4 regions of the Allobosea sp. 2RAB26 genome follow, and region 1 is predicted to be linked to each of the others. Evidence: predicted binding sites of a transcription regulator. Region 1 holds the regulator's gene; each other region holds the start of a gene.
What was found. The regulator PhoB, encoded in region 1, activates phosphate uptake and scavenging genes when phosphate is short. The targets are predictions, from matches to a motif close to TGTCATNNANCTGTCAT.

Region 2: AB4118_RS12220 (alkaline phosphatase) is a predicted target of PhoB. The motif match lies at 2,483-2,499, and genes of this name have one in related genera.
Region 3: pehA (phosphoric/sulfuric ester hydrolase PehA) is a predicted target of PhoB. The motif match lies at 5,424-5,440, and genes of this name have one in related genera.
Region 4: AB4118_RS20755 (UDP-2,3-diacylglucosamine diphosphatase) is a predicted target of PhoB. The motif match lies at 4,529-4,545, and genes of this name have one in related genera.

Annotation. Positions count from the first base shown of each region.
Region 1 covers NZ_JBFRGS010000007.1:325,986-333,706, reverse strand. The annotation lists gene AB4118_RS16680 (TIGR03862 family flavoprotein) at 1-1,002, opposite strand, end outside; gene AB4118_RS16675 (YnfA family protein) at 1,077-1,397, shown strand; gene phoB (phosphate regulon transcriptional regulator PhoB) at 1,517-2,215, opposite strand; gene phoU (phosphate signaling complex protein PhoU) at 2,249-2,968, opposite strand; gene pstB (phosphate ABC transporter ATP-binding protein PstB) at 3,017-3,817, opposite strand; gene pstA (phosphate ABC transporter permease PstA) at 3,862-4,749, opposite strand; gene pstC (phosphate ABC transporter permease subunit PstC) at 4,763-5,734, opposite strand; gene pstS (phosphate ABC transporter substrate-binding protein PstS) at 5,830-6,855, opposite strand; gene AB4118_RS16640 (ATP-binding protein) at 6,956-7,721, opposite strand, start outside.
Region 2 covers NZ_JBFRGS010000005.1:375,899-383,619, forward strand. The annotation lists gene AB4118_RS12210 (ABC transporter ATP-binding protein) at 1-136, opposite strand, end outside; gene AB4118_RS12215 (hypothetical protein) at 171-635, opposite strand; gene AB4118_RS12220 (alkaline phosphatase) at 680-2,425, opposite strand; gene AB4118_RS12225 (helix-turn-helix transcriptional regulator) at 2,633-3,271, shown strand; gene AB4118_RS12230 (hypothetical protein) at 3,402-3,815, opposite strand; gene AB4118_RS12235 (hypothetical protein) at 4,237-4,605, shown strand; gene AB4118_RS12240 (Hsp70 family protein) at 4,602-7,094, shown strand; gene AB4118_RS12245 (ATP-binding protein) at 7,096-7,721, shown strand, end outside.
Region 3 covers NZ_JBFRGS010000005.1:182,067-189,787, forward strand. The annotation lists gene AB4118_RS11265 (GNAT family N-acetyltransferase) at 1-472, opposite strand, end outside; gene AB4118_RS11270 (M20 aminoacylase family protein) at 496-1,689, opposite strand; gene AB4118_RS11275 (LLM class flavin-dependent oxidoreductase) at 1,704-3,056, opposite strand; gene AB4118_RS11280 (LLM class flavin-dependent oxidoreductase) at 3,083-4,087, opposite strand; gene AB4118_RS11285 (flavin reductase family protein) at 4,140-4,709, opposite strand; gene pehA (phosphoric/sulfuric ester hydrolase PehA) at 5,495-7,099, shown strand; gene AB4118_RS11295 (ABC transporter substrate-binding protein) at 7,066-7,721, shown strand, end outside.
Region 4 covers NZ_JBFRGS010000010.1:187,300-195,020, reverse strand. The annotation lists gene AB4118_RS20780 (c-type cytochrome) at 104-538, shown strand; gene AB4118_RS20775 (c-type cytochrome) at 688-1,617, shown strand; gene AB4118_RS20770 (helix-turn-helix domain-containing protein) at 1,755-2,375, opposite strand; gene AB4118_RS20765 (DMT family transporter) at 2,538-3,461, opposite strand; gene AB4118_RS20760 (SDR family oxidoreductase) at 3,690-4,469, opposite strand; gene AB4118_RS20755 (UDP-2,3-diacylglucosamine diphosphatase) at 4,594-5,406, shown strand; gene AB4118_RS20750 (glycosyltransferase family 4 protein) at 5,406-6,485, shown strand; gene AB4118_RS20745 (cation:proton antiporter domain-containing protein) at 6,424-7,721, opposite strand, start outside.

The sequences.
Region 1 (7,721 bases):
GGTCAGCACCAGAGGCGCGGCCTTGATCAGTGCGGCCAGCCTCTCCGCGTCTTCGGGGAGTGGCCCCTTCGCCGCTTCGCGCAGCAGCGCAATCGCGGATGGAGCAAGACCTGCAGCCTTGCGCAGATGATTGCTCATCGTCACGCCCTTGCGACGATGCGCGAGGCGCTGGACCAGCAGCGCCGCCTCGTGATCGGGCCGCAGATCGATGGTGATGACCGCCCTGCCCTCGCGCAGGATCGTCTCGCGGATCGGGGCAGAGAGTGCATAGACCGCGCCGCCTTCCAGACCCGTCGCATCGATCATCGCCTCGCCGGGCACGGATTGGCCGCCGAAGCTCAGGACGATGCGTTTCAACGGTACTCCGGCAAAACGCTCTCGCATGGTCTGGGACCAATCGACCGTGAAGCCGCCATTGGCCGGGCGCAGCGGCGCAATCGCAATTCCGCGCGCCGCCAGCAAGGGCGCCCAGCCACCATCCGAACCCAGCCGTGGCCAGCTCGCGCCGCCGAGCGCGAGCAGCGTCGCGTCGGGCCGCACCTCGACCTCGGCGCCATCGCGGTGCCGTAACGTCAGAGCTCCCGCCGCGCTCCAGCCGGTCCAGCGATGACCAGGCGCGAAGCTGACACCGAGGCCCTCGAGCCGGCGCAGCCATGCCCGCAGCAAGGGCGAGGCCTTCATGGCGCGCGGGAAGACGCGGCCGCTGCTGCCGACGAACGTGTCCTGCCCGAGCGCATCGGCCCAGTCGCGCAGGGATTGTGGCGGGAAGGCGCGAATGGCCGGCTCCAGCCAGGCTTGCGCATCGCGATAGCGGGGCAGGAAGCCGTCGAGCGATTCGGAATGGGTGAGGTTCAATCCGCCGCGCCCGGCCAGCAGGAATTTGCGGGCCGGAGAGGGCATGCGATCGTAGATCGTGACGGTGTCCCCGGCTGCCGCGAGGCGCTCGGCCGCGATCAGCCCGGAGGGCCCTGCTCCAATGATGGCGACGTGATGTGTGGGCATCGGTCCGGCTTGCCGTCAGCGCGCCCTGCGGTCAAGGGTAATCCCGCCCCGAAGGCCATCGACAGGGACGAACCATGCCGACCATCGCCGCTTATCTCGGCGCAGCCATTCTCGAAATCGCCGGCTGTTTCGCGTTCTGGGGCTGGCTCCGGCTCGGCAAGCCGGTCTGGTGGCTCGTACCCGGACTGTTTTCGCTCGCCCTGTTCGCCGGGCTGTTGACGCTGGCGGAGAGCGAAGCCGCCGGACGGGCCTATGCCGCCTATGGCGGCGTCTACATCGTCAGTTCGCTCGTCTGGCTCTGGGCCGTGGAAGGCTTTCGCCCCGACCGCTGGGACATTATCGGTGGGCTGATCTGCCTCGCCGGCGCGGCGATCATCATCGCAGGGCCGCGCTAGGGTATCGGCCCGAAAGGTGGATTGCGGTTTTCGGGAAGGCCGATGCAACCATAGACGGTTAGATCGTCGGGCGGATTCGATATCCGGCCCGATGATCCAAGTCCCCGATGATCCAAGTCTCAGCTCCGCGCAAAGGTCTCGTCGAAGGCATAGCCGGCACCGCGCACGGTCCGCAGCGGGTCCTTGGCGTTGTCAGGAGTGATCGCCTTGCGCAGCCGGCCGACATGGACGTCGACGGTGCGCTCGTCGATATAGACGTCGCGGCCCCAGACCGCGTCGAGCAGCTGGGCCCGGGAATAGACCCGCCCCGGCGCCTGCATCAGGAATTCGAGCAGGCGGAACTCGGTCGGGCCGAGATGCAGCTCGCTGCCTGAGCGGCGGACACGGCGGGTGGTGCGGTCGAGTTCGAGATCGCCGGCGGCCAACAGGCCGGCGACATGACCCGGCTTGGCGCGGCGTAGCAACGCCTGGATGCGGGCGATCAGCTCGGGCAGCGAGAACGGCTTGACGACATAGTCGTCGGCCCCGGTGGCGAGGCCGCGCACACGCTCGGTTTCCTCGCCGCGGGCGGTGAGCATGATGATCGGCACCCGCTCGGTATCGCGACGGGTCCGCAGCCTCCGGCAGAGCTCGATGCCGGAAAGGCCCGGCAGCATCCAGTCGAGCAGCACGAGGTCCGGCGTATGATCGCGCAGATGCAGCTCGGCATCGTCGCCACGCGCGACGCTGTCGACCTCGAAGCCCTCGGCTTCGAGATTGTAGCGCAGCAACAGGGTCAGCGGCTCTTCGTCCTCAACGATCAGGATGCGTGCAGGCATGTCTCACTCGGTCCCAAAGGTGTCGGGCGCCGGTCACTCACCGGTGGCGGCGTCCAGAAGGATATTGGTCGTGTCGAGCTTCGGGCGGGCTGCGTCCAAGGCTTCGCCCGTGACGAGATAGTGGATCGTCTCGGCGATGTTGGTGGTGTGGTCGCCGATGCGCTCGACATTCTTGGCGCAGAACAGGAGATGCGTGCAGAAGGTGATGTTGCGCGGGTCTTCCATCATATAGGTGAGCAGCTCGCGGAAGAGCGAGGTATAGAGCGCGTCGATCTCATCGTCGCGGCGCCAGACCTCCATGGCCTTCTGCTCGTTGCTGACGGCGTAAGCGTCGAGCACGTCCTTGAGCTGGGCCTGAACCAGGCGGCTCATATGCTCGAGGCCGACGACCGCGCGCGACGGCGGCTGGAACTGGCCGGAGATGGCGACCGCGCGCTTGGCGATATTCTTGGCGAGATCGCCGACACGCTCGATATCGGCGGCGATGCGGATGGCGGAGATCAGCTCGCGCAGGTCGTTGGCGAGCGGCTGGCGCCGGGCGATGGTGAGCACCGCCTTCTCCTCTACCTCGCGCTGCAGATTGTCGAGGCGCTGGTCGGCGCTGATGACCTTCTGTGCCAGCCCGGTGTCGCGGCGCACCAGGGCGACTGTCGAATCGCCGAGCATGCGCTCCGACATGCCCCCCATCTCGGCCAGGCTGCGGCGGATCCCCTCGAGATCGGCATCATATGAGCGGACGATGTGATCAGTCATCGCGGCGTATCCTTTGTCGGCAAAGCAGTTGGAAGGCTGGGCGCCGGTTCAGCCGAAGCGGCCGGTGACGTAGTCCTGCGTCTGCTTCTTGTGCGGGTTCATGAAAATGGTGTTGGTGGCGTCGAATTCGATCACCTCACCGAGATACATGAAGGCGGTGTACTGCGAGATGCGCGCCGCCTGCTGCATGTTGTGGGTGACGATGACGATGGTGAAGTCGGTCTTGAGCTGCTCGAGCAGGTCCTCGATCTTGCCGGTCGAGATCGGATCGAGCGCCGAGGTCGGCTCGTCGAACAGGATGACTTCCGGCTTCTGGGCAATGGTCCGCGCAATGCAGAGGCGCTGCTGCTGGCCGCCGGACAGGCCCATGCCGGAGGTCTTCAGCTTGTCCTTGACCTCGTCCCAGAGCGCGGAGCGGCGCAGCGCACCTTCGACGCGGTCATCGAGCTCGGATTTCGGCGGCTTCTCGTAGAGGCGGATGCCGAATGCGACATTGTCGTAGATCGACATCGGGAAAGGCGTCGGCTTCTGGAACACCATGCCGACGCGCGAGCGCAGCTCGTTCACATCGATATCGTTGCTGATGACGTTGCGGCCGTCGAGCAGGATCTCGCCGGTGGCGCGCTGCTCGGGATAAAGCGAATAGATCCGGTTGAAGATGCGCAGCAGGGTCGACTTGCCGCAGCCAGACGGTCCGATCAGGGCCGTGACATGGCGGTCCCGGAAGTCGAGATTGATGTTCTTCAGCGCCTTGTGCTCGCCGTAGTAGAAATCGAGGTTCTTGACCGCGATCCGGACGGGGGCCTCGGCATCAAGCGCTTGCGGGCTCAGTTCCAGCGTCGAAAGCATCGACTTGTTCCTTCAGATCGAACGCGACGAGGGTTTAAGGCCGTTCATTTGCCGCCCCGCACGATACGGCGGGCGATAAGCGAGAGGCACAGGATCGAGACGGTGATGATCAGCGAACCGGCCCAGGCGAGCTGCTGCCAGTTCTCATAGGGGGCGGAGGCGAACTGGTAGATCGTCACCGGCAGGTTGGAGACGCCGCCGACGAGGCTGGGCGAGAACCAGAAATTGTTGTTCAGCGCAGTGAAGATCAGCGGCGCCGTCTCGCCGGCGATGCGCGCCAGGGCCAGCAGGATACCGGTGACCATGCCGGATTTCGCCGCCCGCCAGGTCACGCTGGTGATGACGACCGAAGGCGGGGCGCCGAGCGCAGCACCGGCTTCACGCAACGAGCTCGGCACGAGGCGCAGCATGTCCTCGGTGGTGCGTACGATCACCGGGATCGCGATGATGCCCAGCGCCACGCCGCCGGCCCAGCCGGAATAGCCGCGGAATGGCTCGACCAGGATGACGTAGACGAAGAGGCCGATCAGGATCGACGGCGCGGAGAGCAGGATGTCGTTGATGAAACGGATCAAGTCCGCGAGCTTGGAGCCCTTGCCGTATTCGGCAAGGTAGGTGCCGGCGAGCACGCCCACCGGCGTCGCCACGGCGATGCCGAGGAAGGTCAGCACGATCGAGCCGACAATGGCGTTGGCAAGGCCGCCCCCCTCGCTGCCGGGACCGGGCGTGACCTGGGTGAAGGTCGCGACGGAGAGCCCGCCGATCCCCTTCACGAGCAGCATGCCGAGAATCCAGAACAGCACGAAGATGGCGAGAAGGGTGAAGCTGGTGGCGATGATCTTCATCGCCCGATCCGCGGTGCGACGCGCGGGGCGGACGCGGCCCCAGACCTGATGAGGCGTCGTTGCGGGCGGGGTGACGGCGCTGTTCATGGCCAGGCTCCGCTCAGAAGGACTTGACGCGCGCGACAAGGATACGCGCGATCACGAGGACGACGAAGGTGACGAAGAAGAGGATGCAGCCGAGCGCGATCAGCGCGTTGAGCTGCAGGCCCATCGCCTCGTTGAATTCGTTGGCGATGCGCGAGGCAATGGTCGAGCCGGGGTCCATGATCGAGGCCGAAAGCCGGTTGGCATTGCCGACGACGAAGGTCACCGCCATGGTCTCGCCAAGCGCGCGGCCAAGACCGAGCATGATCGCGCCGATGATCGAGACGCCGGCCTGCGGCACCAGCACATGGCGCACGACCTCCCAGGTCGTGGCGCCGATGCCATAGGCGCTCTCACGCAGCACGGACGGGATCTGCTCCAGCATGTCGCGGGTGATCGAGGCGATGAAGGGGATGATCATGAAGGCGAGGATGATGCCGGCCGTCAGGATGCCGAGCCCCGAGGGCGAGCGCGAATACAGCACGGTGCCGACCAGCGGAATGCCTTCGACGATGTTCGAGACCGGGATCTGCACATAGGCCGCGAAGAGCGGCACGAAAACGAAGAGACCCCACATGCCGTAAATGATCGAGGGCACGGCGGCGAGCAGCTCGATCGTCGTCGAGACCGGGCGCTTGAACCAGGGCGGCGCGAGCTGGGTGAGGTAGACGGCGATGCCGAGCGAGAGCGGCACGCCAAGGACCAGCGCGATCAGCGCGGTCGACAAGGTGCCGACGATGGCAGGCCAGGCGCCATACTGCTCGTTCTGGGTGTCCCAGACGCTGGATGTGATGAAACCAAGGCCGAATTCGCGGAAGGCGGGCCAGCCGCCGATGATCATCGAGGCGATGATGCCCGCGAGCAGCACCAGCACGAAGAGCGCGGCGGCCCGGCTGGCATTGCGGAAGACAATGTCGAAGGTGCCCTTTGGAGTGCGGCGAATGGCGGGCGCGCCGGGCGCGGCCATCTGGTCTGTCACGGCAGCCATCCGTGGTTACTCCGGTCGCATAAGAAGCACGAGGAAACGGGTCTCACAAAGTCGAACGCGAGGCGGGAACAACCCGCCTCGCGTCATAGCATGGATCAGAAGATCGGCTTGCCAGCCGGGTCGGTGGCGCCCTTCCAGGCGGCGCGGACCTGATCCTTGACGTTGGCCGGGAGCGGCACGTAGTCGAGATCGAGCGCGAGCTTGTCGCCGTTCTTGAAGGCCCAGTCGACGAATTTCAGCGCGGACTGCACCTCTTCGGGCTTCTCCGGCTTGGCATGGACGAGCAGGAAGGTGGCGGAGGTGATCGGCCAGGCCTGGGCGCCCTTCTGGTTGTTCAACGAGATGCCGAAGCCGGCAGCCTCGTTCCAGTTCGCATTGGCGGCAGCGGCCTGGAAGGACTTGTCGTCCGGAGCCGGGAACTGGCCGTCGGCGTTCTCGACCAGCGCATGGGCCAGTTTGTTCTGCTTGGCATAGGCGTACTCGACATAGCCGATCGAGTTCGCGACCTGCTTGACGGAGGCCGAGACGCCCTCATTGCCCTTGCCGCCGATGCCGACCGGCCACTGCACGGCCGTGTTGGTGCCGATCTTCGACTTCCAGTCCGGCGAAACGCGCGAGAGATAGTCGGTGAAGACGAAGGTCGTGCCCGAGCCGTCCGAACGATAGACCGGGTTGATGTTGGCGTCAGGCAGGGTCAGGCCGGCATTGATGGCGACGATCTTGGGATCGTTCCACTTCTTGATGGTGCCCTGATAGATGTCGGCGATGATCGCGCCGGTGAGCTTCAGCTTGCCCGGCTCGACGCCGGCAATGTTGACGGCCGGAACGACGCCACCCATGACGGTCGGGAACTGGATCAGGCCGTCCTTGGTCAGGTCCTCGCCCTTGAGCGGGGCATCGGTCGCGCCGAACGCAACCGTCTTGGCCTTGATCTGCCGGATACCGCCGCCTGAGCCGATCGACTGATAGTTGAGACCGATATTGGTCTCCTTCTTATAAGCTTCAGCCCATTTCGAGTAGATCGGGAAGGGGAAGGTCGCGCCCGCGCCGGTAATGTCGGCGGCCTGGGCAACGCCGGCCAAGCCGATCGTCGCAGCCGCGAGAATGAGAATTTTGCGCATTAGAGGAGTCCTCGTCTGGGTCGCAGTCTTTAGCAGCCCCGCTAGAACACCTTCCATGTGACAGACAGATGACAGACCGTCACGTTCGCCGTCACATTGGTCAGGACGGGCTCCGCATCATCGCGCCGAGGCGCGGCAGGATCGCCTTGAAGAGGGCGCCCTTGCCGTACTCGCTCTCGATGGTGAGACGGCCGCGATGGCGTAACACGATGTGCTTGACGATGGCGAGACCAAGGCCCGTGCCACCGGCCTCGCGGCTCGCGGCCGTGTCGACACGATAGAAGCGTTCGGTGAGGCGGGGCAGATGCTCGGGCGGGATGCCTGGCCCGTCGTCACGAACGCTGACGCTGGCTTCGCTCGCGCCCTCGACCACATTGATTGCAACCACGCCGCCCTCACGGCCATATTTGATGGCGTTCTCGACGAGGTTCTCCATCAGCCGCAGCAACTCGTCGCGGTCCCCCGCGACTTGGACCGGCTGGGTCGGCGTCTCGAGCTTCAACGCCACCTTGCGCTCGCGTGCCATCAGGGTGAGCGAGTCGACGATCTCGCGCGAAATCGCGGAGAGATCGACAGGCGTGTCCGGCGCGAGATGGGCGCGCAGCTCGATGCGCGAGAGCGAAAGCAGATCGTCGACCAACCGCGCCATGCGCAGACCCTGTTCGCGCATGATGGCGAGAAAGCGGTCGCGCGCGCCGGTATCGTTGCGCGCCGGTCCCTGCAGGGTCTCGACGAAGCCGAGAAGGGAGGCGAGCGGCGTGCGCAGTTCGTGGCTGGCATTCGCCACGAAATCGACGCGCATGCGTTCCGTGACGCGCAGCTCACTCAGATCCTCGAAGGTCAGCACCACGGGATTACGCCAGACG
Region 2 (7,721 bases), on a different contig from region 1:
TCAGGTGCAGAAGCGAGGTCTTGCCGGAGCCCGAGGGGCCGCGCAAACCAATATGAGCGCCGGAAGGCACTGTGAGTTCGGGAATGTCCAGCACGCGGAAAGGGCGCCCGTCGCCGCCGCGATGGTCGAGCGTCACGCTGGAAAGCCGCAATGTTCGAGCGGCGGATCGCTCAGGCGAGTGTGAAGCGGGCATCGACGAGTCTGATCTGGCTGACGAAGCCGGTTTCCGGGTCCGTGGCCGAGCCTATCTCCAGCCGACCCGACACGACGACCTTGCGACCGGCGCTGACCATCGGCGTGATCTCCTTCATGAAGACGACGACGATGTCGACTGGCCAGTCGGCATCCGATTGGCAGAACGGGCAGATCGCCAGCGGCTCGCGCGTGAGCACGAAGAAGTGGCTTTCCGGCTTCAGCGGAGGCGCCATGTAGCCGGTCAGACGTACCTCTTGTCCGCGCAGGGCCGTGACGCGGTCGGAAAACTGGAAGCCGAGCACGCCGAAGGATTTGTAGAGGCCGTCGAAGGCGATCGTGGCCGGCTCCGCCGCTCGGACATCCCTGCAAAGCAGGGCCACCGCGAGACCCGTGAGGGTCACGCGGCGGGTGGCGAGCATCTCATGGCGTTGCCGTTGCATCGCTCGTCCCTGTCGGCGGATGGCCGGCCTACTCGCTGTCTTACTTACTTGCCGCCCAGCGCCAGCGCTTCCGCCATGACGCGGAAGACATAGGTGTTGGGCTTATGGCCGCGGAACTTCTCCGCGCCCGGGCCCATCGCAGTCAGGATCACGTCGTCGGCGGAGTGGACGCCGCTATTGGCGTCGAAGGGCAGGTTGCCTGTCCTGCGCGCGGCCAGCGGGCCGGTGCAGTCCTTCTCGTTCGCGATATTGGTCTTGCCATCCGGGCCCTTGACCGCCGGCACGCGTTCGCCGGTCATGTCCGGGCGGCCGGTGTCGCAGGTGTCGGGATAGCTGCCATAGACCACTGCGAGGCGGCGCGAGGTGTCGACCTTGGTGGGGTAGCCGTCCGCGTCGAGCGGGCCGTAGTTCGGCGGCACGGAGTCGGCGTAGACGCCGAGCTTGTCGCGCAGGAGCTGGCCCGGACGGTCGTCGTCATAGGTGCCGATGATCGAGATCGGATGGGCGTGATCGGGCACCACGATGATCAGGGTGTCGTTGCGGTCGCCGGCGAAGTCCTTCGCCACCTTCACCGCGTTGTCGAGCATGATCGTATCGAACACCGAACGCTCCCAGTCGAGCGAATGGCTGTACTTGTCGATGCGGGCCGACTCGACCATCAGGAAGAAACCGTCCTCGTTGCCCTTGAGCATGTCGAGCGCAGCCTTGGTCTGCTCGACCACGTCCGGCTGGTCGGGGAACTTCGAAACCGTGCCCTTCTTGGTCAGCCGCAGATCGAACGCGCCGTCGATGTTACCGGTGTTGTAGAGGCCGAGCAGCTTTTTCGAGCCGGCCGCGACAGCCGCGTTCATTTCCGTCTTGGTGGTCGCGAGCGTGTAGCCCGCCTCCTTGAACTTGGCGATGAAGTCGAGCTCATCGGTCCGCTTCGAACCGGGGGTCGTCTTGGACAGGAAGTTCGGGGAGCCGCCGCCCATGATCACGTCGGGCTGCACATCGTGGAACATCTTGACGATGTCGTTGAAATCCGAGCGGCGTCGGGTGTGGGCCACCATCGAAGCCGGGGTCGCGTCCTCGATTTCCGAGTTGGTGACGACGCCGATCGCCATCTTGCCGCGACGCTTGATCACCTCGGCGATGGTCTCGACCTTGGGATGGTCGAGCGTCAGGGCGTTCTTGGCGCAGTAGACGCCGAGTGCGTTGACGCAGGATTTATGGCCGGTGGTGTAGGCATGGGCGGCATTGGCGCTGTCGGTCACGATCGAGTCCGTGCCCGAGGTCGAGATCAGCGCCATGTTGGACATGTCGTCCATGGCGAGCTCGCCATTGTAGCGACCTTCGTCCCAGCCCTTGGAGAGAATGCGGGCCGCGGTGCGGTTGGCGACCGACATGCCGTCACCGATGAAGAGGATGACGTTCTTGGCGCGGCGCGGCTGGGTGGTGGCGAAGACCTCCCATTTGACCGTCGCCTTGTTGGTTCCCTGCGTCGCCTCGACGGTATAATTGCCCGCCGGAAGCGTCGCGCCACGCAGCCACAGCGCCGAATGCTTCTGGCCTTCCTCATTCTGCATGAAGATCGTGGCCTTGCCGAAGATTTCGGCGGCCGGCTTGCCGTTGATCGTGACCGCGACGTCGGCCGAGGTCGGCGCGTTCGGGAACTCGACCTTGAAGTCGAAGCGCGAGCCCTCGAGGATTTCGGCACGGTTGATGGGATAGATCGTCTGCGCGGCGACAGGGGCCGCAGCGAAGGCGCTGCCAATTGCTACCGCATGCCAAAGCGTTCTCAGTTGCATCCCCAACCTCCGATAATCCGTGATCCCTTGGATGGGGTGAGCTAGTTGCAGCCGCACATGACAGGATGGCGACAGCCCTGCATGTTGTTGAATACCATCCGACCACGGCTGCCCCAACATCAACAGGGCATCCAGGGACGGCCTGCCCGACCGATGCGCGGTTGCACCATTCCGGAGACGGGCGACCTCGACAGCCGCGTCCCGGGCATGAGCGACGCGAGGGCGCGTCCCGAGCCGCCAGAGGCCGAGTTCAAGCAGCTTGGCGGCTACTTTCAGCTGGAGCCCGGCAATCGCGGCCTGTTCGCCGGCCTGTTGCCGGGCCTCGTCCATATCCGGGCTGCCGATCCGGCGGCGGAGCGCCTCGCCAGGATGATCGACCTGATCAGCGACGAAGCGCTCGCCAACCGGCCGGGACGCGACCTCGTGGTCGACCGGCTGATCGAGGTCCTGCTCGTGGAGGCGCTTCGCTTCCACGCAGAAAGCGCGGGCGCAGCGGTGCGGCCAGGGCTTCTGGCGGGGCTTGCGGATCCGCTTCTCGCCCGCGCCCTGCGGCATCTTCATGGCGACGTGGCGCGCGGGTGGTCGGTCGATGCGCTGGCCCGGCAGGCGGGCCTGTCCCGCTCGGCTTTCAGCGAGCGCTTCAATCGGAAGGTTGGAGTGCCACCGATGCAATATCTGATCGAGTGGCGCATCGCCTTGGCCAAGGGCATGCTCCAGCGCGACGCGCCGCCTTTGGAGGCTGTTGCTGCAGCGGTGGGCTATCAATCGGCGAGTGCCTTCAGCACTGCCTTTCGCCGCGAGGTCGGCAGTTCACCCAGCCACTTCACGCGGGCAGCAGCTGCTTGAGCACGGCCTGGCGCTGCTGACGCCGACCGCGCGTATTGTGCCGCGGTCGGTGTCAGTCGGCGTTCTGGCGCAACGGCCGTTTGGCACGCCGCAGGGATCGAAGCTCTTCCTTCTCACGTGAGGGATCGGCTCAGGCCTTGATCGTCGTCGACTCCTGGCTGGTCCGGCCGAACAGGTCCCGCGCCCTGACGCGATAATGCCCCTCTGATTGGGTCGCATGCAGGTAAACGCTCGACAGCAACCCGACCGGGTTGATGACCTGCCACGGCCCGTTTTCCGTCGCGCTCCAGAGCACGTCGAAGAGCTGCACGCCGCCATGCGCCGCCGGCTCCCAGAACAGCACCGTGTTGCTGCCGCCGTTGAGGCCGCCGAAGCGGCGCGCCTTCGGCTCTGTCGGCGCATGAGGTACCTCGCCATCGCGCCGCACCAGGGCGACGAGCGCGACCGAAGACAGGGGCATGTCGAGCGGCAGCGTGCAGCTCGTCTGTGCCCCGCCAATCTGGAGATGCTCGATCGTCAGAGCTGGCTCCTGGGCGAGTCGCATCGCCTCCAACTCGGCCGGGTTCGCCGGCCGCAACGCGCAGCAACGGATCATCATCGAGCCGGATGTGATGCTCCGCGCCACGACGCCGTCTGACCGCTAGCGGCAAGTTCCTCGCACGAGTCACCGTCATTTTTGCCGGTGCTGGCGTTCTCGCACGGGGCGCACGGATCAGGGCGAGGCCTGACGCTGCTGAAATGCAGCCGCTTGCAGGTATTCAGCCTTCCGACTCTGTCCGTGCTCGGGGAAGGCCAATCTCGCCCATGCGGCCCATGCGCCGAGCAAGTGCGCCTCATCGGTTTGCGAAGGGGAAGAGCGTGAGCAAGCCATTGCAGTCGAATACGAATCTCATACAATTCTAGCGTGTGGCTATTTCCGGCTGCGCCGGTCATGCCAAGAGCCGTCTTACCCTACGGAAATGTCGATGGATCCCGATCAGGCGGCCAAGAGGGCCGAGGACGCGCTTCTTGAGCTCGCACTTGAAAGTTGGCGTTTCCAGAAGCTCTTCGGGCGAGCGTTGTCCAAGCTGGACCCACTGGAAGCGACACGGTTCACGAACCAGCATCGATATTTCCTCGGAAAGGTCGAAAGCTGCCTGGGAGCATCGGGAATGCGCCTGGTGAACCTCGAAGGCCAGCAATTCGACACCGGGACCGCCGCCACGCCCCTCAATATTGCCGATTTTGGACCAGACGACACCTTGGTCGTCGCGGAAACGATCGATCCGATCGTGATGAATTCTGCCGGCCTGCTGCGCATGGGCACGGTCATGCTCAAGAAGGTTGGAAGATGAGCCACTACGTCGGCATTGATCTGGGCACCACCAACAGCGCAATCTGCTCCTATGACGGGGAGACCGTCCAGCTCTACAAGAGCCCCGAGCAGAACGACGTGACGCCGTCGGCGATCGCGATCGACCGGCGCGGCAACCGCTATATCGGGCAGCGGGCCTACGAGAACGCACCGCGAAATCCGGACAGCACTGCCATGCTGTTCAAGCGGCACATAGGTACCTCGACGCCAATCCGCTTGCCCTCCGTGGGCATTACCATGACACCCGAGGAATGCTCTTCCGAGATCCTTCGCACGCTGTTTGGCTATCTGCCGGAGCAGATCCGCAACGACGAGACCGTGGCCACCGTGATCACCGTGCCGGCGGCGTTCAACCAGATGCAGAAGGACGCCACGATCGAGGCTGCGCGCGCGGCGGGGCTCGGCAAGGTGGCCCTGATGCAGGAGCCCGTTGCGGCGGTGATGAGCGTCATGCGCAGTCGCCAGGGCGATGGGATCTTCCTGATCTACGACCTTGGCGGGGGAACCCTGGACATCGCCATCGCCCAGAGCATTGGCGGCCGCGTGAGCCTTCTCGGCCAGGGCGGCATCCAGATGTGCGGAGGACGGGATTTCGATCGCATGATCGTCGACAACCTCGTCATGCCCTGGCTTCAGCAGACCTTTGCGTTGCCCGAGGGGTTCTCGTCCCTGCCCGAATACAAGCTGCTGCGTCGTGTCGCGGAGCGGGCGGTGGAGAAGGCGAAGATCGAGCTTTCCAGCCGGGACAATGCGGTGATCGGGGCACAAGAGACGGAATGCGGATGCAAGGACCTGGCGGGGACCGAGATCTATCTCGACGTCAACATCACCCGGGATCAGCTGGGTGGGCTGATCGAGGGCAAGGTCAAGGAATCCGTCCAGGCGGCGCGTGACACGATCGAGCACGCAGGTCTCACTCCACACGACATCGAACGTATCGTCTTCGTCGGCGGTCCGACCCAATACAAGCCGCTGCGCGAGCGCGTCGCGTTCGAGCTTGGCATCGCGCCGTCAACGGACGTGAATCCGATGACGGCGGTTGCCACTGGCGCCGCCATCTTCGCCGAGGCCATCGACTGGAGCGCGCATAGCCGGGGCCGCAAGAGTTCCAGGGGGAGCGTCAGCGTCGGGTCGACACTGGACCTGACGGTGAATTACGCCGCACGAACTCCGGATCAGAAAGCGAAGATCGCGCTGAAGCTCGGATCACCCGCGGCCCCGGGCTCGTCCTTTCAGGTCGACAGTCTCGACACCGGGTGGTCTTCGGGCCGCGCCGAGATCAAGAACGGCACTGTCATCGAGGTGCCCCTTTCGAAGCGGGGCGAGAATACTTTCAAGATGTTCGTCTTCGATCCTGCCGGAGGGCCACTCTCCTTGGCGCAGGATCGCATCGTCATCACGCAGACGGCCGCTACCATCGACGCCATCCCTGCCTCCCACTCGATCGGCGTCGAGGTCCTGGATACCGTTGGCGACATCGCCAGGCTTCATTACCTGGTGAAGGCCGGAGACCAGCTGCCGGCTCGTGGTGTCCAGCCATTCAAGGCTGCTGAGGCACTTCGCGCGGGAGCCTCCGGGTCATTGAAATTCAAGCTCTGGGAGGGGGATATCGATCATCCCGTCTCGGACAATACGTTCATCGGCCTGTTCGAGATTACCGGCAATGACTTCGTCGATGGCGTCATCCCTGCGGGGGCGCCGCTCATCCTCACCTACGAGATCGGCGATGGAGGGAACATCGACCTGAAAGTCGAGATTCCGGCGATCGGTGGGTCGTTCCAGAGCGACAAGAACTTCTATTCCCGCGCTTCCGGAATGATCGACTACAGCAGTGCCGCGAGGCGCATCCTGGACGAGGCGTCGCAAGCGGCCGAACAGCTTGCGGAGGTCTCTGCCAAGGTCGACGACCCGGCGCTCTCCGAAGCGCGCGAGAGGCTGGAGCTGGCGGCTTCGATCAGTGAACAGGAGAGCGATCCCGAAGTCGCCAAGCAGGCCTCCGACAACGTCCAGAGGGCGAAGAGCCTGCTGGCCTCCGCTCGAAAGGCGAATTTCCGCGTCATTCGCCGCATGGAGTTGGATCAGGTCGTTGCGTTCTTCCACGACATGAGGGCCTTGGCAAAGCCGGCGGAGGTCAGCTCCTTCGAGGCCTTGCAGGCAGCCACGGAGCGTCTGATCGGTACGCCCGGCCATGGTTTCGAGGCCAATCTCCAGGAACTCCGCCGCAAGATCGGCACGATCCTTCGCCGCCAGGACTGGTTCATCGTGGACCGCTTCAAGGACTACGCCTCCGCGCCCCATCTCTTCACCGATCCGAAGATGTTCGAGCATCTCGTTGCCGAGGGGGAGCGCGCCATTGCGGCAGGCGATATCGAGGGATTACGGGCGGCGTTTCACGGCCTCGGTGGCATCCGGATCGTTTCCGCGGAGGCCGACGATCTGATCGCGATGACCAATATCGTGACCGCCTGACATGTCCACGGATCCCTGGCTTCCGATCGGTTTCCAAATCGCGCGCGGCGTAGGCGCTGGCCGCGTGATGCATTCCGGGCCGGGCTGGCAGATCGTCAAGGCGGATGGCGGCGGTCTTGTGCTGCTGATACGCGGCACGCTGCTTCACAGGTGGTTTCAGGATCGGCTGCTCGACGAGGCCGAGGTGTTGAAGGTCACGTTCGGCGAGAAACGGATGGGCGCGATCCTGAGCGAGCGATCGTTCGCGCTCGCGCCCCTGGATCGATGTGCTTCGCCGCGGGACAAGGTGGAGGCACTGTCCTTTGCCGCCGCTATGCGGCAGACGCGCGCTCGCTACCGCGATGGCTCGTTGGAGCGCGCGCTCTATGTGGAGAAGCTGTCGCGGATACTCCCGACCCATGCCGAAGATGCCCTCGCGGGCGACGCGCTCGTTCTGGGTTCGTGGCTGACCGGCGGCTTGCGCGTCTCGGTCGATCCCATGTCCAATGTGCAAAACCTGCTCTCTTGGATGTCGGTCGATCAACTCGCCGATGTGATCCGCGCAGCAGGATTGGAGCCCACCGGCGCCATGTTGATCCCGCGTGCGGATGCTGAAGCCGGTGAATTCGCCCGAACCGCGGCTGCGAA
Region 3 (7,721 bases), on a different contig from region 1:
GCTCCTTTTCAAAGGGGAGCTTAAGATGGACCTCGGGATGGACCGTGATGTCGAAGAGTGGGCGATAGCCGGTCTGCAGGTAGAGTTCCTTGGCTTCGGGCTGCCGGAAGCCGGTCGTCAGGTAGATCCTGCTGTAGCCCTGGCGCTGGGCCTGCGCTTCAAGTTCCTCGACCACCTTGCGGGCCAAGCCCTGGCGACGGAAATCGGCGTGGGTCCAGATCCGCTTCAGCTCGGCCGTGTGCCGGTCGTGGCGCATGAAGGCCCCGCCGCCGATCGTGCGCCCATCGCGAACGAGCAGGACGAAATTGCCATCCGGCGGCGCAAACAGCTCGGCCGGATAGCGGCTCATCTCGGCACCAGGCGGCTCTCCGAAAATGCTGCCATAACGGGTCGCGTATTCCCAGGTCAGCGCTTCGATCAGGGGCTGCGAGCGCGCGTCGAGCGGCGTGGTGTAAATGAAGCTGTCGGCCATGATGGGCTGCCTTTCCGGCGGGTTCAGGAGAGGTAGGCCTGCGCCAGCGCGACCCAGTAGGTCGCCGCGGGCGCCAGGGTGGCGTCGTTGAAGTCGTAGTGAGGGCTGTGCAGGGGTGCGCTGTCGCCGTTGCCGACGAAGAGGTAGCTGCCGGGGCGAGCCTCCGAGATGAAGGCGAAATCCTCGCTGGCAGTGCGTGGCCTGAAATTCCGTTCGATCCGTTCTTCGCCGAAGGCCGCCACCGCAACCTCGCGTGCGAAGGCGGTTTCCGCATCGTGGTTGACCAGCGCGGGGAAGCCGAGCCGGTAGCGGACCTCGGCCCTTGCACCAAAACTCTCGGCCTGGGCACGCACCAGCGCCGGAATGCGCTGCTGCAACTGCTCGCGGACCGTGCTGCTGAAGGAGCGGATCGTCAGCCTGAGCTCGACGCTGTCGGGGATGACATTCGAGGCGGTGCCGCCATGGATCGAGCCGACTGTGACGACGGCGGCCTCCAGCGGGTCGATGTTGCGGGAGACCACGCTCTGCAGCGTCGTGATCACCGCGGCGGCGGCAACGACCGGGTCGACCGTCTCATGGGGAGCGGCTCCGTGTCCCCCCTTGCCGAGCACAGTGATATGGGCCTGATCGACCGAGGCCATCGCCGGACCGGCAATGAAGCCGAATTGTCCGGCCGGAACGCCCGGCCAATTGTGCAGGCCGAAGACGGCGTCGCAGGGGAAACGCTCGAACAGCCCCTCCTCGATGAGCTTGCGGGCGCCGGCGCCGATCTCCTCGGCGGGCTGGAAGATCAGGGTCAGTGTGCCTGAGAAGCGCCCGCTTTCTGCGAGATAGCGCGCTGCCGCAAGCAGGATCGCCGTATGCCCGTCATGGCCGCAGGCATGCATCGCGCCGGCATGGATGCTGGCATGGGCCAGGCCCGTTGCTTCCTGGATCGGCAGAGCATCCATATCGGCACGGATGCCCAGTCGACGCTCGCCGTTGCCGCGCCGGAGCGTCGCCACGATGCCGGTGCCGGCGAGCCCTGTCGTGACCTCGTAGCCCCATCCGGCGAGGTGCTCCGCGACGAGTGCGCTGGTCCGCTTTTCCGCGAAGGCGAGCTCGGGGTGGCGATGAAGATCGCGGCGCAATGCGATGAACGCGTCGGCGAAGGCTGCGACGCCTCGGGCCGCGTCTTCGCGCTCTTGCTGGCCAATGCCGGGTGTGTGAAAGGTCATGTCCTTGCCCCGGCTCAGCCGGCCGAGCGCGCCAGCGCGGCCTGCTGTGGCGCAGGTTCGCCAACATGGCGGCTTTCCCGGCGCGGCAGACCGAGATGGTCGCGTAGCGTGGTGCCGGGCAGGCTGCGGTCATAGACGCCGCGCTCTTCGAGCACCGGGATGACGAGTCGGGCGAAGTCGTCGAAACCCTCGGCAATCACGGGAAAGCCCAGGATGAAGCCATCTGCCGCCTGCTGTTCGACGCGGTCGATGATCCGTTCGGCGACGGCCCCGGCGGTGCCGATGAAATCGGTCCGCGGTGTGGTGGCTTCGAGAGCGACCTCGCGCAGGCTCAGGCCCTTCAGGGCCGCATTGCGCTTGATGCGGTCCGTGGTCGAGCGGAAGCTATTCTTGCCGATCTCGCCCAGCTCGGGGAATGGCTGATCGAGCGGGTAGGTGCTGAAATCGTGATGGTCGAAGAAGCGGCCAAGATAGAGCAGGGCCTCGTCGATCGAGACGAGGTCGCGGATGGCGCGGTATTTCTCCTCGGCTTCCCGCTCGGTCGCTCCCACGATCGGGCCGATGCCCGGGAAGACCTTGATGTCGCTCGCGCTGCGGCCATGGGCGATGGCGCTGTTCTTGATGCTGCGATAGAAGCCCTGGGCCTCCTCGAGTGCGACATTGTTGCTGAAGACGGCATCCGCGTGCTTGCCGGCAAGCCCGATCCCAGCGTCGGAGGCGCCTGCCTGGAAGACGACCGGCTGCCCTTGCGCGGAGCGGGAAATGTTCAGCGGCCCCTCGACCTGGAAGAAGCGGCCCTTGTGCCCCAGCGTGTGGAGCTTGGCCTTGTCGAAGAAGACGCCGTTCTCGCGGTCCCGCGGGAAGGCATCGTCGTCCCAGGAATCCCAAAGGCCCTTGATGACATCGAGATATTCGGTGGCGATCTCATAGCGGAGGGCATGCTCCGGATGCGGCCGGCTATAGTTGCGGCCCGAGCCTTCGAGCGGCGAGGTCACCGCATTCCAGCCGGCGCGCCCGCCCGAGATCAGATCAAGCGAGGCGAACTGGCGCGCGATGGTGAAGGGATCGCTGTAGGAGGTCGAGACGGTGCCGACGAGGCCGAGCTTGCTGGTCGAAGCAGCCAGCGCCGACAGGATCGTCAGCGGCTCGAAGCGGTTCAGGAAATGCGGGATCGACTTGTCGTTGATGTAGAGCCCGTCGGCGACAAAGGCGAAGGCGATGCCGGCACTCTCCGCCTTGCGCGCGGTGCGGACGAAGAAGTCGAAATTGACGCTGGCATCGGCAGGGCTGCTGGGATGGCGCCAGGAGTTCATATGGCTGCCCGGGCCCTGCAACATGATGCCGAAAGTGATGGGTTTCTTGCTCATGGAACGTGCTCCGGTGGAGAAAGTGGTCAGGCCGCGGCCGTCAGGACTTCGTCGGCGAGCAGCGCGATCGACGCGAGCCGCTGCTGCCGGGCGGCTGCCGGCGTATCGAGGATGAATTCAGCGATGCCGAAGCGCCGGTGCAGCGCATCGAGCTCGCGCCGGACCCGGCCCGGCGTGCCGGCGACGATGCTCGGGCGGCGCAACTCCGTGCGGTAGGAGGTCACGCCCGCTTGCCGGGCGTATTCCGCGGCCTGCGCTTCGCTGCCGACATTGAGAGCCTGACCATCGTCGAGGTAGAGACGCACGATCTGCAGCCCGTCCGCGATCCGTTCGGCTTCCTCGTTGCTCTCGGCGGCCAGCGCGGTCACCGCGAGGAGCGGCGTGCCAGGGCCTCCTGCATTGGCGAAGGCCTCGATGCTTGCCTCGATCGCTGCGTGATCGCCATTGAGCTGACCGGCAAAGACGAACTGCCAGCCCTGTTCGGCGGCAAGTCGCGCGCTTTCCGGGCTGCCGCCGAGCAGGAAGCGCTGCGGCACCTCGGGCGGGATTGGCGCTACAAGGGGCCGGTCGAGGGCCTGGCCAGCGTCCGTTCCGTGATCGAGATAGGCGCCGAGTTGGCGCAACTGCGTGCCGAACTCGCGCCGGACGGCGGGATCATGTCCCCATTGCAGCGCGCGCGTCGCCAGTGGCAGTCCGCCCGGCGCCTTGCCGATGCCGAGATCGACCCGGCCCGGTGCGAGTGAGGCGAGGACGTGGAAGTTCTCCGCCACCTTGTAGGGGCTGTAATGCTGGAGAAGGACGCCGCCCGACCCGACCCGAATGCGCGAGGTGCTGGCCAGGATATAGGCCGCCAGCACTTCCGGAGAGGAACTGGCGACGCCCGCCATCCCATGATGCTCGGCGAGCCAGAAACGGTGATAGCCCCAGCGCTCCGCATTCTGAGCAAGTGCGACCGAGCGGGCGAGGGCGATGCTGCCGGTCTCGTCGTCGAAGACGGGGCTCTTTTCGAGCAGGCTGAGGCGATAGGTCATTGGAGCGGCCTTCGTGAATGCAGGTCTGCGTGCGGGTTTGGGGCGGGTGGAATCAGAGCGCCCGCAGGCCGAGCGCCGCCGCGGCCTCGTCCGCCATCCAGCCGAGGCGCTCGTAGTCGCCGCGCCAGTAGACGAGGGCCGCTTCGTCGGCGCCGAATCTGACGGCCCGCACGCGGCCGATGACGATGCTGTGGGAATGGCGCTCGATCAGTTCCTCGACTTCGCAGTCGAGGGAGGCGAGCGTGCCCACCAGGAGTGGGGCGCCGGTTGCGGCGGTGGTCCATTCGGCGTGCCGGAAGCGCTCGACGCCCTTCTCGCCGTTCCGTCCGGCGAAGCGATCCGCGATCTGCTTCTGCGCCGCATTCAGGAAGTTGATGCCGAAGGTGCGATACCGCTGCAGGGTCGGATAGCTCGACGATGTGCGGTTGAGTCCGAACATGACGGTCGGAGGCTCGGCCGAGAGCGAGGCGACCGAGGTCGCCGTGAGGCCGGTCCGATCCTCGCCTGCGCCGGTCGTGATGACACTGACCCCGCCAGCGAGGTGGCGGAAAGCGGCACGGAATGCTGCTGCTTCGTCGCGAATCGTGGGCGAAGCTGTTGGCAAGCGCGTGACGATGCTCATGGGGAATCCTTCAAGCCATGCGGGCGGGTTTGGACGCAGCGATCTCGCAACGGCTGTCGATCAAGCCGTGCGTTCGCCGACCGAGCCGGCCAGCGGCCGAGCCGAAAAGAGGGGTGGTGGGACGTTCCGAGCGGGCCAGAACACTGTCTGACCCAAATCCGAGGCGTCGACGGTGTTCGGCATGGCTCCGCCGCGGCCGAGCTGAGCGGCGTTACCCACGCGGGATCAGGAGGAGCGGGGCGCGGTGCCGTTCAGGCCCGGCACGCAGGAGTGTTCAACATCGATGCGCCCGATCAGACGCAGTTTTATGAATATAAAGTGGAATTCTCTTCGATGTTGATTCAGTCATGAACGTGTCTCCAGCAATCGGGAGCCCACGAATGCATTCGTGGTGCTTTTAGCTTTGGTGACGCGGTGCAAGCTGCTCCAGCAAATCCCGCGATCGACACCGTCGATACTATGATCATTCTGCATCAGGTTGCTTCGGTCAATGAAACGTCTTTTCAAAGATCGCTCTCGAACCGGGATAAACGCCTCTGGACGGCGAGGTGCTCGAAAGGCTTTGCCTCATGCGCTGGACGTACGTGACCTGCGGGGCATCCCGCCTTCGTCAGCGCGCAACTCCGACATTGCTGGCGCACCGGCAGCGCGCTGGGCAGAGACGCAAGGTCACCATTCCAGCTTGGCGAACACTCGCAAGATGGCTGCCCTGGCTTTCATCCAACAGTCATCCCGGCGTCATCCAGGCGACCTAGGCAGGCGGCCTCACAGCTGGATTGCCGAGAATGAAACGCCAGAATGTTCTCCTGATCGTCGTCGACCAATGGCGCGCCGATTTCATACCGCATCTGATGCGGGCCGAGGGGCGCGATCCCTTCCTGAAGACGCCGAATCTCGATCGCCTTTGCGCGGAGGGCGTGACCTTCCGCAACCATGTCACGGCCTGCGTGCCTTGCGGTCCGGCCCGGGCCAGCCTGCTCACCGGCCTCTACCTGATGAACCACCGCGCCGTGCAGAACACGGTGCCGCTCGACCAGCGCCATTTCAATCTCGGCAAGGCGCTGCGCGCCATCGGCTATGATCCTGCGCTGATCGGCTACACCACGACGACGCCCGACCCGCGTGCGACCTCGAAGAACGACCCGCGCTTCCTCGTGCTCGGCGACCTGATGGACGGTTTCCGTTCGGTCGGCGCCTTCGAGCCCAATATGGACGGCTATTTCGGCTGGGTGGCGCAGAACGGCTTCGAACTGCCGGAAAAGCGCGAGGATATCTGGCTGCCGGAGGGCGAGGACTCGGTGCCGGGCGCGACCGACAAGCCGTCGCGCATCCCCAAGGAATTCTCCGACTCGACCTTCTTCACCGAACGCGCGCTGACCTATCTGAAGGGGCGCGCCGGCCGGCCGTTCTTCCTGCATCTCGGCTATTATCGTCCGCATCCGCCCTTCGTTGCGCCGGCGCCCTATCACGCGATGTACCGCCCGGAGGATATGCCCGGGTTGGTGCGGGCGGAATCACCGGAAGCCGAGGCGGCTCAGCATCCGCTGACCAAGTTCTACATCGACTCGATCAAGCGCGGCTCCTTCTTCCACGGCGCAGAAGGCTCGGGCGCGACCTTGGACGAGGCTGAAATCCGCCAGATGCGGGCGACCTATTGCGGCCTGATCACCGAGATCGACGACTGCCTCGGCCGGGTTTTCGCCTATCTCGACGAGACCGGGCAGTGGGACGACACGTTGATCGTCTTCACCAGCGATCATGGCGAGCAGCTCGGCGACCACCACCTGCTCGGCAAGATCGGCTTCAACGACGAGAGCTTCCGCATTCCGTTGGTGGTGAAGGACCCGCGCGGAGCGGATGAGCGTCGCGGTGCGATCGAGGCCTCCTTCACCGAGAGTGTCGACGTGATGCCGACCATTCTCGACTGGCTCGGCGGCGAGGCGCCGCGCGCCTGCGACGGGCGCTCGGTGATGCCGTTCCTCAGCGAGGGACGGCCGGCGGATTGGCGCAGCGAGCTGCACTACGAATACGATTTCCGCGACGTGCACTACTCCCAGCCGGAGCAGGTGCTGGGCCTCCACATGGATCAGTCCAGCCTCTGCGTGATCCAGGACGAGCACTACAAATACGTCCATTTCGCCGCGCTGCCGCCGCTCTTCTTCGACCTCGCCAAGGATCCGCACCAGTTCGTCAATCTGGCCGAGGACCCGGCCTATGCCGCCCTGGTGCGCGACTATGCCCAGAAGGCGCTGTCCTGGCGGCTGATCCATGCCGACCGGACCCTGACCCATTTCCGCTCCGGCCCGCGCGGGCTCGAGGAGCGCGATCCCAACGCCACCCCCTCAGGAGATGAACAATGGTCGGTTCCTTCACGCGTCGCGGCGCAATAGCGCTCGGCGGCTCGGCCCTCATTCTGCCGCGCTTTGCGATCGCGCAGGCCGATAACCGGCCCTCGATCACCATCGCAGTGCAGAAGATCGCCAATTCCAACACGCTCGACGTGCTGCGCGAGCAGTCCAATGTCGGTGAGCGTGTCTTCTTCTCGTCGATCTGGGAGGGGCTGATCGGCCGCAACTGGCTCGGCAATCTCGAGACGGTTCCCGGTCTTGCCACCGAGTGGAAGCGCATCGACGACAAGACCGTCGAGCTCAAGCTGCGCCGCGGCGTGAAGTTCCATAACGGCGATGAGCTGACGGCGGAGGACGTCGCGTTCTCCTTCAGCAAACAGCGCATGTTCGGCGACACGCAGCCGTCGCAAGGCAAGACGATCTCGGTCGACTTCGTCGTGGGTGGTGGCCGCGCCAACAAGGAACTGCCGGCGGAAGTGCCGGCGGTGGCGCGCCGCTCCTGGCCGGCTCTGCTCGGCATCGAGATCGTCGACAAATACACGGTGCGCTTCGTCAACGGCACGCCCGACGTGACGATGGAGGGCCGCATCTCGCGCTATGGCAGCGAGATCATGAATCGTCGCGCCTTCGAAGAGGCGAAGACCTATAGCGACTGGGCGACCAG
Region 4 (7,721 bases), on a different contig from region 1:
TCACGAAAATGCGACTTGGCGCTGTCATGCGAATGAGCTGATCTGGAAGGGTTCTAAGCGGTGCCTGTCAGGCGCCGCATCTCCCCGAAAAGGATAGTCGCGCATGATCCGTACCGTAGTCGTTGCTGCTGGCCTCATTCTCGGCCTTTCGGCCGTCGTCGCGCAGTCTGACCCTATCGCCCAGCGCCGCGACGCGATGAAGGCCGTTGGCGCGGCAACGCGCGAGGGCGCGGCTATCGCCAAGGGCGAGGCAGCTTTCGATTCCGCCAAGGCCCAGACGATCTTCAAGGTCTACGCCGACGCGGCCAAGAAGCTGCCGGTCCTGTTCCCGGAAACCGCCAAGACCGGCGGCGAGACCACGGCTGCGCCGAAGATCTGGGAGGATCAGGCTGGCTTCAAGACCGCGCTCGCCAAGTTCGAGACCGAGTCTGTGGCCGGCGCCGCCGCCGCCAAGGACCTCGACAGTTTCAAGGCTGCCTTTGGCGCTGCGACCAAGAATTGTGGCTCCTGCCACGAGGTCTACCGCATCAAGAAGTAAGCTCGGCTGCGCCGCGCGGTTGCGTCGTGCGGTCGAACATGGGTTGATGGGCGGGCTCCACCATGGGCCCGCCCATTCTCGTCAGATCTGCGCTTCGAACTTTTGGAATCCTCGGAGCGATGAGGCACCAGCAAACCGGGAAACGCTTGATGCGCCGCCTATTCCTCACGCTCGGCATTTTCATCCTGTTGGGACTAGCCGGCTTCTATGTTCTCACTGACCCGCGCGTCGTCTCGCCCGCGCCCGAGATCGGCACTCTGCCGCCGCCGGATGTCGAGAATGGCAAACTGCTCTTTGCGGCGGGAGGCTGCTCTTCATGCCATGCAACGCCCGGTCAGGATGACAAGCTCCGGCTTGGCGGCGGGCTTGCGTTGCCCTCGCCCTTCGGCACGTTTCACGCTCCCAATATCTCACCGCACACGCGGGACGGAATCGGCAATTGGGGCGTGAAGGATTTCGTCGATGCGATGGCGACCGGTGTCTCGCCGTCGGGACAGCATTACTATCCGTCGTTTCCCTACACCTCCTATCGGCTGATGCCACCCAAGGCCCTGGCCGATCTCTTCGCCTACCTGCGCACGCTGCCCTCGGTCGAAGGACGTGCGCCGGGGCACGATCTGCCTTTCCCCTTCAACATCCGCCGCGCGGTCGGGGGCTGGAAGCTGCTGTTCTTCGACGGTACGCCGTTCCGGCCGGACCCGACGAAGAGCGAGGAGTGGAACCGGGGCGCCTATCTGGTGCAGGGGCCGGGCCATTGCGCCGAATGCCATTCCAATCGCAATGCGCTGGGCGCGATCATTCCGGCGACACGCTTCGCCGGTGGCCCAGACCCGGAGGGCAAGGGCTTCGTGCCGAACATCACGCAGCATGCGGACGGGCTGGCGAACTGGTCGAAGTCGGAGATCGCCGAGATGCTCAAGACCGGCTTTACTCCGAGCTTCGACAGCGTCGGCGGCAGCATGGCGGCGGTGGTGCGCAACACCGCACAGCTGTCAGATGCCGATCGGATGGCGATGGCGGAGTTCATCAAGTCGCTGCCGGCGGTCGCCGGCCCGCCGCGGCCCAAGAAGGCCGAGTGAGCCGCGTTGGCGCGTTGGCGGTTACGCTCGCACTGTCATCCCGGTCTGCCTTTGGCCGCCCGGGATGATCCAACCTTCTGCGTTTGGATCGGCCTTCGCGAGACCGCAATCCACTCTTCAGGCCGGTGCTTTAGCGTCTACTCCATCACCGCCGCTTTGAGGATGCAGACCATCAGCGCCGAACCGGGCTGGTCGCCGACGCAGCGGACGATATGGCGGCGGTCGCAGCGGTAGCGCAGCGTCTCGCCCGCCTTGGCGCGCTGGATCACGTCCCCGACCTCGACCTCGAACTCGCCGGAGGTCACGGAGAGCGACTCGATCGAGCCGCGCTGATGACCTTCGGAATCGAGCTCGCCGCCGGGCTCGGCCTGTACGTCGTACCATTGCAGCCATTCGACCGTCTTGATCCACCCGATGATGGCGAGCCTGAGCTTGCCGTCTTCTGAGACCAGAATCGGCGTATCGGCGCGGGTGGTCTTGTCGATGAAGGCTTCCTCTTCGCCGCTCGACAGCACGCGCTCGATCGAGATGTCGAGGGCCTGCGAGAGCCGCCAGATCGTCGCCAGTGTCGGGTTGGTTTCGTTGCGCTCGATCTGGCTGATGATCGACTTGGCAACGCCCGACTGCTCCGCGAGCTCGGAAAGCGAGAGATTATAGGCCTTGCGCAGGCGCTGGATCGTCTTGCCGAGCTGGCCCGAGATGACCTGGGCTCCGGATTCGAGCTCGCGCCCGCCACGTTCCTTGGTCTCGATACCCATCCTGATACCTGTCACACGAATGCTGATCGTTTGCGGAAGCGAACAAACGTTTGTCTAACCGGACAATGCCTGTTCCAGTTGGAAGGAGCAAGCCGGAGAGGGGCGGGCGACGGCCGAGGGCGGCTTCGTCGGGGCGCCTTTCACACAATTCTGCCCGTGTTCTCAGGTCGCCCGCGTCGGGCCGACCTCGCGCGTCTCCCGCTTGAGCAGACCGAGCTGCTTCTCGCGCAGGATCACATAGATGCCGGATGCGATGACGATGGCTGCGCCGATGAGCACGGCTGAAGCCGGCCAGTCGCCGAAGACGAACCAGCCGATCGTAACGGCCCAGAGCATCGTCGAGTATTCGAACGGCGCGATCAGCGAGGCGTCGCCGTAGCGATAGGCCTGGACCAGGAAAATCTGGCCGAGCCCGCCAAGAATGCCGATCGCGACCATGAGTGCGGCGTCCTGAAGATCGGGCATTCGCCAGCCGAGCAGAATGGTGAAGAGGCCGAGCGTCGTCGTCATCAGCGTGAAATAGAAGACGATCGCGCCGGTGCGCTCCGTCATGGTCAATTGCCGCACCTCGATCGAGGCAAAAGCCGAGCAGCACGCGCCGGCAAGGCCGAAGGCCGCGCCGATTGCCGGTGCATTGCTGCCAGAGATCTGGAAACTGCCCAGATGCGGGGACAGCATGATCAGGACGCCGATGAAGCCGATCGTCACCGCGCTCCAGCGATAGATGCGGACACGCTCCTTCAGCACCAGAGCTGCAAGCACGACGACTGCGAGCGGCGCGGCATAGCCGAGCGCGACCGCGTCCGGGAGCGGCAGAAAGCTCAAGGCTACGAAGCCGCAGAACATGCCGGTCGAACCGATCACCCCCCGCTTGAAATGGCCGCGCAGATTCTTGGTCTTCAGGGCAGCCGGAATTTCGCCGCGCCAGCCGAGCCAGAGCAGCAGCGGGATCAGCGCAAAGAAGGACCGGACGAAGACGAGTTCACCTGTCGGATAACGGGCCGCGATCGCCTTGATGCCAGCCGACATCAGGGTGAAAGACAAAGCCGAGATCAGCTTGAGCGTGATGCCGAGGAGAGGAGACAACGGTGCTGCGCGTACGTGTCGGGGGAGAGAGTCTTATAAAAGACTTGGTCCCTCTAGATCACGTTCGCGCGTCCGGTCCAAGCGCAATGCTTGCAACCCTGATGCCCGCGGCGGCGCATGCGTGCCGAGGAAGCGTGCTGGATGCGGGTCTTGCGCGGCAGGAACTGGGAGAGAATTCCTGCCCCGGACAGCAAGGCTCACCGGGGCAGATGCTGGTCTTGCCGCGTCTCAGAACGTTCCCTTGAAGACGCCGCCGTCGATCAGCAGGTTCTGGCCGGTGATGTAGCCGGCATGGGCGCTTGCCAGGAAGGCGCAGGCCTTGCCGAACTCCTCGGCGCTGCCGAAGCGCCTCGCCGGGATTTCGGCCATGCGGCCCTTCGTCATTTCTTCGGGCGTGATCCCCTTGATCGCCGCCATCTTGGTGGTCGAGCCCTTCAGCCGATCGGTATCGAACATGCCGGGCAGGATGTTGTTGATGGTGACGTTGGCATATGCGACCTCGCGGGCGACGCCGGAGAAGAAGGCGGTCAGACCGGCGCGTGCGCCCGACGAGACATCGAGCCCGGTCAAGGGGGTCAGCACGCTCATCGAGGTGATGTTGACGATGCGGCCGAAGCCGCGCGCGATCATGCCGTCGACGACACGCTGCATCAGTTCGACCGGCGTCGCCATGTTCTGGATGACGCCTTCGAGCAGCGCTTCGCGCGAGACTTCGCGGAACGGCTTCGGCGGTGGGCCGCCATTGTTGTTGACCAGGATGTCCGGCTCCGGCGCGGCGGCGAGCAGCGCGTCCTGACCTGCGCGGGTCGACACGTCGGCAACGACCGCGATCACGGTTGCTCCATACTTGGCCCGGATCTGGCTTGCCGTGGCCTCCAGCGTGGTCGCGTCGCGGCCGTTGATGACCACGGTGCATCCGGCCTCTGCGAGGGCCTCGGCGCAGCCGCGGCCAAGCCCCTTGCTCGATGCGCAAATGATGGCCGTACGGCCGGCAATACCCAAATCCATCGCGTTTCTCCCGAGCTTTCGCTGATGTTCAGCTGAGCAGAACCACGGATTGAGGTCTGCGTCATCAAAGCGCAATGCAAATCAGACACACGCCGCAAGCAATGCAACAAGATGGGCTGGCGGCATGAGCGACGAGGACGAGGCGAAGCAGGTTCGCAGCATCTTCATCTCCGACCTGCATCTGGGAACGCGAGGAGCACAGGCCGATCTCGTGCTCGAATTCCTGCGGGCCTATGATGCTCCGCAGATTTATCTCGTGGGTGACATCATCGATGGCTGGCGGCTGAAGAGCGGCTGGTACTTCCCGCAGGCGCATAACGACGTCGTGCAGAAGCTCTTGCGCAAGGTGCGCAAGGGTTCGCGGCTGATCTACATCACCGGCAACCACGACGATTTCCTCCGCGACTTCACTGGAAGCGAGTTCGGCGGAATCCACATCGCCGACCATGCGCTGCACGAAACTGCCGACGGCAAGCGCCTGCTGGTGATCCATGGCGATCTGTTCGATCTGGTCGTGCGCAACGCAAAATGGCTCGCCCTGCTGGGCGACTGGGCCTACACGGTCGCGCTTGCGTCCAATACGGTCGTCAACAAGGTCCGTCGCCTCTTCCATCTGCCGCACTGGTCGCTCTCGGCCTGGGCCAAGCAGAAGGTGAAGAATGCGGTCAATTATATCGGCGAGTTCGAGATCTGCCTTGCCGCCGAGGCCCGCCGCCATGGTGCGGACGGCGTCGTCTGCGGCCATATCCACCACGCCGCACATCGCAAGATCGACGGGCTCACCTACATCAACACGGGCGACTGGGTCGAAAGCTGCACGGCTGTGGTCGAGCATCATGACGGCCGCTTCGAGGTCATTCGTTGGCCGCAATACCGGCTGAAGAGCGAGCCCGTGCGGCCGATCCCGCTGCCGGCTCTGGTCAGCGAGGCCGCCTGATGCGCGTCCTCATCGCGACGGACGCCTGGCGCCCCCAGATCAATGGGGTCGTCCGGTCGCTGGAGCGGATGGTCGAGGCAGGACCGTCATTCGGTGTGACGCCGCATATGCTGACGCCCGAGGGATTTCGGCAGATTGGCTTGCCATCCTATCCCGATATCCGCATCGCGCTGGCAACGCAGGGCGCCATCGCCCGGCGCATCACCGATTTTGGGCCGGATCACATCCATATCGCGACGGAAGGGCCTATCGGCTGGCTGACCCGCGCCGTCTGCCTCGCGCAGAAGCGGACGTTCACGACGAGCTACCACACAAGGTTCCCGCAATATGTCGCGGCCCGCTGGCCCATCCCGGAACGCTGGAGCTACCAGTTCCTGCGCCGGTTCCATGGGGCGGCTGCCGGGGTCATGGTCTCGACCGCGACAGTCGAGGCCGAACTGAAGGAGAACGGGTTCGAGCGCATTCTGCGCTGGGGGCGAGGCGTCGATCTCCAGCAGTTCCATCCGCGCCAGGCAAGCGTGCTCGACCTGCCGCGTCCCATCTTCCTCAGCGTCGGGCGCGTCGCGGTCGAAAAGAACCTGGATGCCTTCCTGTCGCTGCGCCTGCCCGGCAGCAAGGTCGTCGTCGGCGATGGCCCGGCGCGCGCGGATCTGCAGCGGGCCTTCCCGGATGTGACGTTCCTGGGCACACGCGAGGGCGACGACCTGGCCGCGATCTATGCGTCGTCGGATGTCTTCGTCTTTCCGAGCCTGACCGACACCTTTGGTATCGTGCTGCTCGAAGCCGCGGCAAGCGGGCTGCCCGTTGCCGCCTTTCCGGTGCAGGGGCCGAGCGATGTCTTTGCCGGCAGTGGTGCCGCCGTGCTGGACGAGGATCTGCGGCGCGCAGCGCTAGCGGCCTTGCGCATCCCGCGCGAAGCCTGCCTGGGACTTGCCGCAGGCCATAGCTGGCAGAGCAGTGCCGAGCAGTTCTACGGGCATATCCAGCGGATTTCCCAGCGTGCCTCGGTCCAGAACATCACAACCTTCGCGAACGCCCGTGCCGGGGAAGCGCAGGTGCAGGAGCGGCAGCGGGCTTGAGTTCGCGCCGAAACACGTCCCGCCTTTCGTGCACGGAGGCGATGACGAGGCCCATCGGCACGCCAAGCCCGACAAGTGCTGCCTCCGACAATTGCAGGCTGGCCTCAATGGTCTCCGGCACTGCGTCGTTGACGCCGAGTTCATAGAGATGCCGGGCATGGGCGGCGTCGCGGGCGCGCGCCACGATGACGAGATCGGGGCGCAGAGCCCTTGCCGCCTTGACGATCTCATCGACTGCACGGTGGTTGTGGATCGTGACAATCAGGGCGCTTGCGTCGACCACGCCGCAGAGTTTCAGGAAGTCTGGCTTGGTCGCGTCGCCGAAGAAGGCGGGCCGGCCAGCGCGCCGTTGGCCGGCGATCAGGATCGGATCGGAGTCGAGCGCGATATAGGGCTTCTTGTGCTCTTCCAGCATCGAACCGACGAGCCTGCCAACCCGGCCGCAACCGATGACGATCGCACGCCCCGTATGGTCGTCGGGCGGCAGGATCGTAGCCTCCTCAGGCAGTATCACCGGCGGTGCGAAACGCGCCGCCATATGGCGGGCCACACGAGCCAATAATGGCAGCGCCACCATGGTGAGGGACACCGCGGCAAGCACGAGGCTTGCCGCGTGCTGGTCAACAAGCTTCGCGCCGACAGCCGCGTTGAGCAGCACGAAAGCGAATTCGCCGCCCGGAGCGACCATGATCGCGGTCTCGAGCGCTGTCGGGACGGAGAGAGCCAGCAGCCGGGCCAGGCCCAGCACAACCAGCACTTTGGTCAGGAGAAGGCCGGCCGCGATGCCGAGGATGATTGCGGGCTGGGCCGCAAGCTGCGCGGGATCGACACTCATGCCCACGATCAGGAAGAAGACGCCGATCAGCAGGGATTTGAACGGCTCGATCGTGACTTCGATGGCGCGCCGATACTCGGTTTCGGCCAGGAGCAGGCCGGCGATGAAGGCGCCGAGGCCCATGGAGAGGCCAGCTGTTGCGGCCACAAGTCCCGTGCCGAGTGCCACCAGCAGAGTTGCGGCAAGGAAGCTCTCGGAGCTGTCCGTCGAGGCGACAAGGCGAAAGAGCGGACGAAGCGCCAGCCGCCCGACCACCACAATGCCGGCAATCGCTGCGAAGGCGTGCACGAGCGCCTGCGCAAGGCCGGCGATCAGCGAGCCGCCATTCTGCGCACCGAGGACGGCGATGAGGAAGAGCAAGGGCACGACCGCGATATCCTGGCAAAGCAGGATCGCAAAGC